Regions from separate parts of the Verrucosispora sp. WMMA2044 genome, predicted to be linked through region 2. Evidence: riboswitches for the same ligand, from Rfam matches in the RefSeq annotation. Region 2 holds a riboswitch; the other holds the start of a gene.

Region 1 (4,407 bases), 2.5 Mb from region 2:
CGCACCCGGAACCCGAGCTGTTCGTTGATGGTGATCATGTGGTCGTTGCTGGCCGCGTTGAACGTGTCGATGACCCGCACGGCGGGCTCGTGAGCGAGCAGGTGTCGCAGGTTTTCGATCTTGGACAGCAGGCCCAGCCGATGGCCCCGGTGCTCCGGGTCGACGATGGTGATCTGCTGGAACGAGTGCCAGTCCGCGGACGCACCGACGTCCAGCAGCGTCCATGCGACCAGTCGACCGGACGCCTCGTGGCGGACGCCGACGTGGTAGCGCCGCCGGCCCCGCGCATCCAGCGCCAGCTCCGTGCCGCGCAGCCGTTCGGCGTCGACCCGCTCCGGCTCCCACGCCAGGTCGCCCATTGGCGCGTCGGCCAGCAACCGTCCGTCGAGGTACGCCACGTCGGCCGCCAGGTCGTCGGGAGTACGTCCCCGCCAGCGCAGCACCTCGTAACCGACCGCCCGCCTCCGGGCGTCGGCCAGCAGCGCGTCCAGCCGCGCCTGGTCCAGGTCGGCGACGGTCAGGCGCCGCCGGACGTCGGTCAGGGCGTCGACCGCACCGATGGCCGCCGCGAACGCGTTACCCGGCGACCGACGGCCGGTCTCGCCGGCAAGCTCCGCCCGGCTCATCGCACTCACCCGTCTACGCCCGCGCTCGCGCAGCAGGCCGAGCCCATGTTCGGCCAACGTTCGGCCCACGCCTCGGCGGCGTTGCGCCGGATGAACGATCAGCTCAGCGGAGGCGTTCTCGGTGTTGTCCAGCTGCGGCAGGTCCAGCCGGAGGAAACCGGCCGGCGTGCCGTCGATCCGCGCCAGCAGCATGATGGTTTCGTAGCCCGGCATCGGGTGGCGGAGCAGAGCAGCGAATCGTTGCCGGCACGGGGCCGGGAAGTCCGGCTCATCGGCGGCCACCTGTGCGGCACTGATCTGGTACGCCTGCTCGACGGCCGCCTCGTCGGCGGCCTCGACCGAGGTGATGGTGATGGTCATGCCGGCAGCCTGAGCCAGCGACAGACGAGCGGGCCAGCGAATTTTCGCTGGCCCGCTCGGACGTTGGTCGGGAGGGACGATCGCACAACGCCTCCGGCGCTGGGTCGTAAAGACTGAAAGTCTACGGCGAAGCGCCCTCCCGCACGGAGCATCTTGCGCCGTCCGTTTGCGGGCGTCAAGTCCCTGGCGGCGTGTTTCGCTCACTGGCTGCGAAATGCCGCTTACTCATCCGTTCGTCAGCTCAGCAGGCCCGCGTCCCGGGCGGCCCGCAACGAAGGCTTGATGCGGTGGGTGGGACCGACCTCACCGGCGACCGCGTCGAGGGTCTTCAGCCCTTCGCCGGTGTTGAACACGACCGTCTCGGCGGTCGGGTCCAGCCGGCCCGACTCGACGAGCTTGCGCAGCACCGCCACGGTCACCCCGCCGGCCGTCTCGGCGAAGACCCCGGTGGTACGCGCCAGCAGACGCACCGCCGCCCGGATCTCGTCGTCGTCGGCGTGGTCCATCCAGCCACCGGTGCGGCGCACCGCCTCCAGGGCGTACAGCCCGGCCGCCGGGTCGCCGATGTTCAGCGACTTGGCGATCCCGGTCGGCTTGACCGGGGTGATGGTGTCGGTGCCCGCGTGCAGTGCGGTGGCGATCGGGTTGCAGCCGGCCGACTGCGCGCCGAAGACCTTCCAGCCGCCGGCCGGGGCCTCGACCAGCCCGATCTCGACCAGCTCACTGAACGCCTTGTCGATCTTGGTGAGCAGCTCACCGGAGGCCATCGGGATGACCACCTGGGCGGGGATCCGCCAACCGAGTTGCTCGGCCACCTCGTAGCCGAGCGTCTTGGACCCCTCCGCGTAGTACGGCCGCACGTTGACGTTGACGAAGGCGGTGTCCTCGAACGCGTCGGTCTCGACCAGTTCGCCGCAGAGCCGGTTCACGTCGTCGTACGACCCGTCGATGGCGACCAGGTCGCCGCCGTAGACGGCGGTCGTGACGACCTTGCCCTGCTCCAGGTCGCCCGGGATGAAGACCACGGACGGCGTACCCACCCGGGCGGCGTGCGCGGCGACGGAGTTGGCCAGGTTGCCGGTGGAGGCGCAGGCGAACCGGGAGAAGCCGAGCGCGCGGGCGGCGGTGAGCGCCACCGACACCACCCGGTCCTTGAAGGAGTGGGTGGGATTGGCGCTGTCGTCCTTGACCCACAGCGGAGCGGTGACGCCCAACTCGGCGGCGAGCCGGTCGGCGGCCACCAGCGGGGTGAACCCGGGGTCGAGGGTGACCCTGGTGGCCGGGTCCTGGCCGGCGGGCAGCAGGGCGGCGTAGCGCCAGAGGTTGCGCGGGCCGGCCTCGATCTGCTCGCGGGTGACGGTGGCGAGGACGGCCGGATCGTAGTCGACCTCCAGCGGCCCGAAACACTCGTAACAGGCATGCTGGGCGGCGAGCGGGTAGCGGGCCGAACAAGCCCGGCAGACCAGGGCACGAGCGGGGCTGGCGGCGGTGTCGATGCCGGACGGGGCGAGCGTCGACGTCATGTCGAAGTCCTCTCATCTTTCCCCGCATCGCACCCTGCGGCGGGGACGGAATTGGCACCTGCCCCGCTGGACGCTCATCGGTGAGCGCGCGAGGTGGTTGCCGGGGCGTCGTCGGGCCGTATCCCTCAGCCCCTCTGGATGAGGTATGCAGTTGTGTTGCCGAGTCTAGGCAATCCGGACGCGGCCGTCGCCTGTCAATCCCAGCCTGTGAGCGAAACCTCAGCGGCGCCGTTGCCGCGCCCTCCGGCGCCGCTGAGCCTCGCCGTCAGGCCGGCACGGACCGCGGTTCAGCCTGGTCCAGGGCGACCGTCGCCGCCTCCCGGCGCCACAGGTTGTCCACCGCCCAGGTGCCCGGGCCGAGCACCGCCACCAGGAAGAACGCCCAGCAGAAGAGGACGGACAGTTCGCCGTTGTTCCGCAGCGGCAGCAGCGCCTCGGGCTGGTGGACCACGAAGTACGCGTAGGCCATCGAGCCCGATGCCAGCAGGGCCGCCGGCCGGGTGAACAGGCCGAGGAGCACGAGGGCACCGCAGACCAGCTGGATCACCGCGGCGTACCAGCCCGGCCACTGGCCGAGCGGCACCGCCTCGCCGCTACCACGGTTGCCGCCGAAGACGCCGAAGACGGACGACATGCCGTGAATGAGAAACAACAACCCGATGACAATGCGGAACAGGGACAGAGCCGGCCCGCCGAACCGGTCAGTGCGCATTGGTACCTCCTACGAATGGGGTGGTGGTACCAGCATGCGGACTTGATAGATAGTTATCGATGCAATCTCTCTTGGTGGGAACGCTCCCAAAATTAGTCTAGCGGCCGAAACTTCCGGCGAGCAGTACCACGAGGAATTCCTTACCGCCCGCTTACGCGAGGGGCGGGACCACCGGCTACCGCTGCCGGGTGCGACGATGCTCCGATGCCACGCACGACGGTCCGCAGCTCGGCCCCCGGTGGCCGTCGGCTCAGCACCGTGCCGATCTCGATCGCGGCAACGTTCGGCCTGCTTGCCGGGTGCGCACCGGCCGGCGACATCGTGGCGGCGCCACCCGGCCCGGTCCCGGCCTCCAGTGGACCGGGCGCCGATAGCTCCGGCACCACGCCGCCCAGCGACGGCGGTCTCGGCGGCCCGCCCTCCCGCGACGGCGATCTTGGGGGGAGTAACGGCCCGACGTCCGAATGCCCCGACTCCGGCGTCCGGATCACCTACCGCGGAGTCAGCGCCGCGATGGGGCTGCGGGCGATGGGCCTGGAACTGGTCAACTGCGGCGACCGCCCCTACCGGCTGCGTGGATATCCGGAGCCGAGCCTGCGGGACGCGGACGGCAGGGCCATCCCGGTCAGGGTGATCCGGGGCGCGAAAGGGATCACCTCCGGCTTCGACGACCCGCCCCGGTCGCTGGTGCTGGCCCCCGGTGAGGCGGCCGGCGCCGCCCTGCTCTGGCGCAACCTGGTCGACAACCCGACCGTGGTGGCGACGAACGCCGAGCACCTCGAGGTCGCCCCGCTGCGTGGCCGACCCGCTCAACAGGTGGTCATGCAAGGGCGGATCGACCTGGGCAACACCGACCGGCTCGGGGTCAGCGCCTGGCAGAAACGCGAGCCGAGCACGCCGGAGCCGACGCGGGCGGTGCCCAACCCGCCGCCCACCACACCGGCCCCGCTGCTCTGACCGGACCGAACACGTCGGACAGCGGGCTCAGCTGGTGATGTCCTTGCGGGTGAAGCGCCAGTAGGCCAGGCCCCAGAACACGGTGGCGTAGCAGATCGCCGAGACCGTGCCCCGCACGATGTCGTCGGTCTGCACGGGCGTGGAGAGCAACCCCAACCACGCGGTGCTGTAATGGGTCGGCAGGAACGACCGGATGACGCCGAGCGCGGTGATCTGGTCCAGGATGCTG
Region 2 (4,407 bases):
GACCCCGCTGGCCAGGGCCTCGGTGACAAGTTGCGGGCAGATGAAGTGCACGTGGGTGTCGACCGCACCGGCGGTCAGGATCCGGCCGTTACCGGCGATCACCTCGGTGGCCGGGCCGATCACCAGGTCCGGGTGGACACCGTCCATGGTGTCCGGGTTGCCGGCCCGGCCCAGCGCGACGATCCGCCCGTCGCGCAGCCCGACGTCGGCCTTCACCACCCCCCAGTGGTCGAGGACGACCGCACCGGTGATGACGGTGTCCAGGGCGCCCTCGGCGCGGGTGGCCCGGGACTGGCCCATCGACTCACGGATCACCTTGCCGCCGCCGAAAACCGCCTCGTCGCCGCCGGCACAGTGGTCGTGCTCGATCTCGATCAGCAGGTTCGTGTCGGCCAGCCGGATCCGGTCGCCGGTGCTCGGGCCGTACAGGGCGACGTAGCGGTCCCGCTCCACCATGCTCATGCCGGCACTCCACTTCGCTCCATGCCGCCGGGCGGCGGGTCTAACCTGCTGATCCGCGCGCTCATGCCGTCCGTCCTTCGTCCAGCGATCCGGCGCACTCGCCGCGCAGGCCCGGCACGATCCGTGCGCCGCCCAGCGGCACCAGGTCGACTCGGCGGCTCACTCCAGGCTCGAACCGCACCGAGGTGCCGGCCGGTACCGCGAGCCGCTGCCCCCAGGCGGCGTCCCGGTCGAAGTCCAGCGCCGGGTTGGCCTCCGCGAAGTGGTAGTGCGACCCGACCTGCACCGGCCGGTCAGCAGTGTTCACCACCAGCAGCGTGGTCACCGGACGACCGGCGTTGATCTCCACCGGTCCGTCGGCCGGCAAGATCTCCCCGGGGATCACGGGATCGGGTGGTGCACCGTCACCAACTTGGTGCCGTCCGGGAACGTCGCCTCCACCTGCACCTCCCTCAGCAGCTCGGGGATGCCGTCCTGCACGTCCTCGCGGCCGAGCACGGTGCGGCCGGCGGCCATCAGGTCGACGACGGACTCGCCGTCGCGCGCCCCTTCGAGCAGGAAGGCGGTGATCACCGCGACGGCTTCCGGATAGTTGAGACGCAGGCCGCGCTCGCGGCGTCGCCGGGCGACATCGGCCGCCACATGGACGAGCAGGCGGTCCTGCTCGTGGGGGGTGAGATACACGGGTGGCTCCCGGTGGATGTCCGCGCCCCGCACGCCGCCGGCCCGGCGCCTCGACGCGCCACCGCACTGCTGGGGGTTCGCCCGCCGGCCAAACCGTCACGCGCTGAGGACCTGGGAGTTCCACCCTCCCGGCCCACGTGACGGACCACCGGCGGTGTCATCGGATGCGGACCGCACCGCCCACCGCTGAGCAGACCGTAGAGGATCACCCACTCCCCCGGCAACACCCCCAACGACCGCCCACCCCAACCCCCACCAGCGTTGATCATGAGGTTAGCGGCAGTCGGATAGATCAACTTCGCCGCCAGCCTCATGATCAACCGAGCTTGGCCTTGGGGTGAGGGTGGTCATAGCGGGTGGACGGTGGGCGGGCGGGGGCTGATAGCGTCGGTGCCAGGTCATGAGTGCCAGCGCGAAGCCCCGGCTTGCTGGCCGGCAACCCTCGTCCGCGCAGGGGTGCCCCGGGTGAGGACCAGGCGCCGGAGCGTTCTCCGGTGCAAGCGTGGCCTGGGTTCCCAGGTCATCACGACCTTGAGGAGCACCATGTCGTACCGCGATCGTTCTGTGGCCCGCCCGGGCCTGACCCGGCGTCGGCACGTCGACATGATGCGGGTGTGCAGCGCCGCGTGTAGCTGACCGCGTCGCTCCCCGTCACCGATTCGCCACGGGTCGGCTGACCCTCTGCCATCGATCCCATCCCAGCGGTCCGCCCTGCGGCGGACCGTCGGTGCGGCACGTCCGTGCCCGCCGCAGCTCAACCAGGAGACACCTGTGCGATTCCTTCCTGCCCTGACCCGCGCCGCCGCCGTCGGTGTCGCCGCGATCCTCGGTGCCGCCACCCTCACCGCCTGCGGCTCCGACTCCGCCGGCAGCGCCGCCGACAACCCGTACGGCCTGGTGCAGCCGGGCGTGCTGCGGGCCGGCACGCTCACCGACGCCCCGCCGAACGTGTACCTGAAGGACGGCGAGTTCACCGGCTTCGACAACGACCTGCTTGTCGCCGCCGCCGACAAGCTCGGTCTGAAGGTCGAGTTCGTCGGCACCGACTTCTCCGCCCTGCTCGCCCAGGTCGGCAACCGGAAGTTCGACGTCGGCAGCTCCTCGATCACCATCACCGAGGCGCGCAAGAAGACCGTGGACTTCGGCAACGGGTACGACTTCGGCTACTTCGGGCTCGACGTGCCCGCCGGATCGACGTTGCGCAGCTTCGACGAGTTGCCCGGCAAGCGGGTGGTGGTCGTGCAGGGCACCGTCCAGGACGACTACGCCACGAACAAGGGGCTGGACCCGGTCCGCGTACCCGACTACAACGGCGCGATCAACCAGCTCAAGGCCGGTACCGCGGACGCGTGGATCGCCCCCGCCGAGATCGGTGAGAAGACCGCGGCGGACAGCGGCGGCAAGATCACGGTGGCGGCGAAGGAACTCAGCCCGGCACCGACGGCGTACGCCTTCGCCAAGGGCAACGACGCGCTGCGCGAGGCGCTGAACAAGACGCTCGACGAGGTGATCGCCGACGGCACCTGGACCCGCCTTCAGGAGCAGTACTACCCGGGCCGGCCGATCCCGGCCGACTTCACCCCGGGCAGTGGAGACGTGTCGGCACCGGTCGCCTCCTGACGGTAGGACGACGAGCGAGCAGGGCGGAGGTTGACCCGTGGATCCGTTGCGCACCCTGTGGGAGACGTTCTTCGACGGCGAGTCGATGCGTGAGGCGTTACCCGAGATGCTCACCGTCGGGTTGCCGAACACGCTGATCCTGGCGGTCACCGCTGCCCTGCTCGGCTCGGCACTCGGCATCCTGCTGGCGGTGGCGGGCATCTCGCGTACCCGTTGGCTGCGGTGGCCGGCGCGGGTCTACACCGACGTGTTCCGGGGCCTGCCGGCGGCGGCGACGATCCTGCTGATCGGGGTGGGCCTGGCCCCGCTGGGCATGCAGGTGTGGGGGCCGAACCCGTACCCGTTGGGCATCCTGGCGCTGTCGCTTATCGCGTCGGCGTACCTCGGGGAGATCTTCCGCTCGGGCATCCAGTCGGTGGAGGCCACCCAGCTGGAGGCGGCCCGCGCGCTGGGCTTCTCCTGGCGCGAGGCGATGCGGAGGGTGATCATCCCGCAGGGCATCCGGCGGATCCTGCCGGCCTGGGTCAACCAGCTCATCGCCCTGATCAAGGACTCCAGCCTGGTCTACTTCCTCGGTCTGCTGGCCAGTCAGCGCGAGCTGTTCCGGATCGGTCAGGACTACGCGGCCAACACCGGCAACCAGTCGGCGCTGCTGCTGGCCGGGCTGTTCTACCTGGCGCTGACCGTGCCGCTGACCCACGCCGTCAACCGGATCGACAAGCGACTGCGACACGGCCGGCCGGCGGCCGGGCCGACCGACGACCCCGACGACCTGGACCTGGCGCTGCCCGGCGCCGCCGGAGGCAACCAACGATGAACACCTCGGTCAGCCTGAGCCTGCGCGACGTACACCTCGCCTTCGGGCGTCACCGGGTGCTGCGTGGGGTGGACCTGGACGTGGCGCGCGGCGGCACCGCCTGCGTCATCGGCCCGTCCGGGTCGGGCAAGTCCACCCTGCTGCGTACCGTCAACCGGCTCCTCGAACCGGACAGTGGCGACGTGCTGCTCGACGGGCGCAGCGTGCTGCGCGACGACCCGGACGCCCTGCGGCAGCGGATCGGCATGGTGTTCCAGCAGTTCAACCTCTTCCCGCACATGAGCGTGCTGCGCAACATCACCCTGCCGCTGCGCCGCATCCGCAGGCTCCGCGAGGACGAGGCGGTGACCCGGGCCCGGGCCGAACTCGACCGGGTCGGCCTGGCCGCCAAGGCCGACGCCCGGCCCGCGCACCTGTCCGGCGGGCAGCAGCAGCGGGTGGCCATCGCCCGGGCGCTGGCCATGCGGCCGCAGGTGATGCTCTTCGACGAGGCCACCTCCGCGCTCGACCCGGAGCTGGTCAAGGGGGTGCTGGCACTGATGGCGGAGCTGTCCACCCAGGGCATGACCATGGTGGTCGTCACCCACGAGATGGGCTTCGCCCGGCAGGTCGCCGACACCGTCGCCTTCATGGACGCCGGGGTGGTGCTGGAGGCCGGCAAGCCGGAGTCCGTCTTCGAGTCGCCGCAGCACCCCCGGCTACGCCGCTTCCTGTCCCAGGTGCTGTGAGACGGACGCGAGCGCGTCGAACATCACCCTCCGGTACACGCCTGCATGCACCTTGCGTTGCAGTGACGCGCCGTCCGGTCGACACGGCAGGCTCCG

The links. Region 2 has a riboswitch for S-adenosylmethionine ahead of O3597_RS10920 (ABC transporter substrate-binding protein). Riboswitches for the same ligand answer to the same signal wherever they lie in the genome.
Region 1: linked by a shared signal. The riboswitch ahead of thrC (threonine synthase) and the one ahead of O3597_RS10920 (ABC transporter substrate-binding protein) in region 2 are both predicted to bind S-adenosylmethionine.

Annotation. Positions count from the first base shown of each region.
Region 1 is NZ_CP114913.1:6,160,818-6,165,224, reverse strand. It holds gene O3597_RS27930 (GNAT family N-acetyltransferase) at 1-986, opposite strand, end outside; gene thrC (threonine synthase) at 1,223-2,509, opposite strand; SAM riboswitch class I at 2,519-2,654, opposite strand; gene O3597_RS27920 (DoxX family protein) at 2,775-3,221, opposite strand; gene O3597_RS27915 (DUF4232 domain-containing protein) at 3,426-4,178, shown strand; gene O3597_RS27910 (ABC transporter permease subunit) at 4,206-4,407, opposite strand, start outside.
Region 2 is NZ_CP114913.1:2,425,587-2,429,993, forward strand. It holds gene O3597_RS10905 (urease subunit alpha) at 1-462, opposite strand, end outside; gene O3597_RS10910 (urease subunit beta) at 524-847, opposite strand; gene O3597_RS10915 (urease subunit gamma) at 844-1,146, opposite strand; SAM riboswitch class IV at 1,543-1,655, shown strand; gene O3597_RS10920 (ABC transporter substrate-binding protein) at 1,918-2,766, shown strand; gene O3597_RS10925 (amino acid ABC transporter permease) at 2,804-3,583, shown strand; gene O3597_RS10930 (amino acid ABC transporter ATP-binding protein) at 3,580-4,311, shown strand; gene O3597_RS10935 (DEAD/DEAH box helicase family protein) at 4,374-4,407, shown strand, end outside.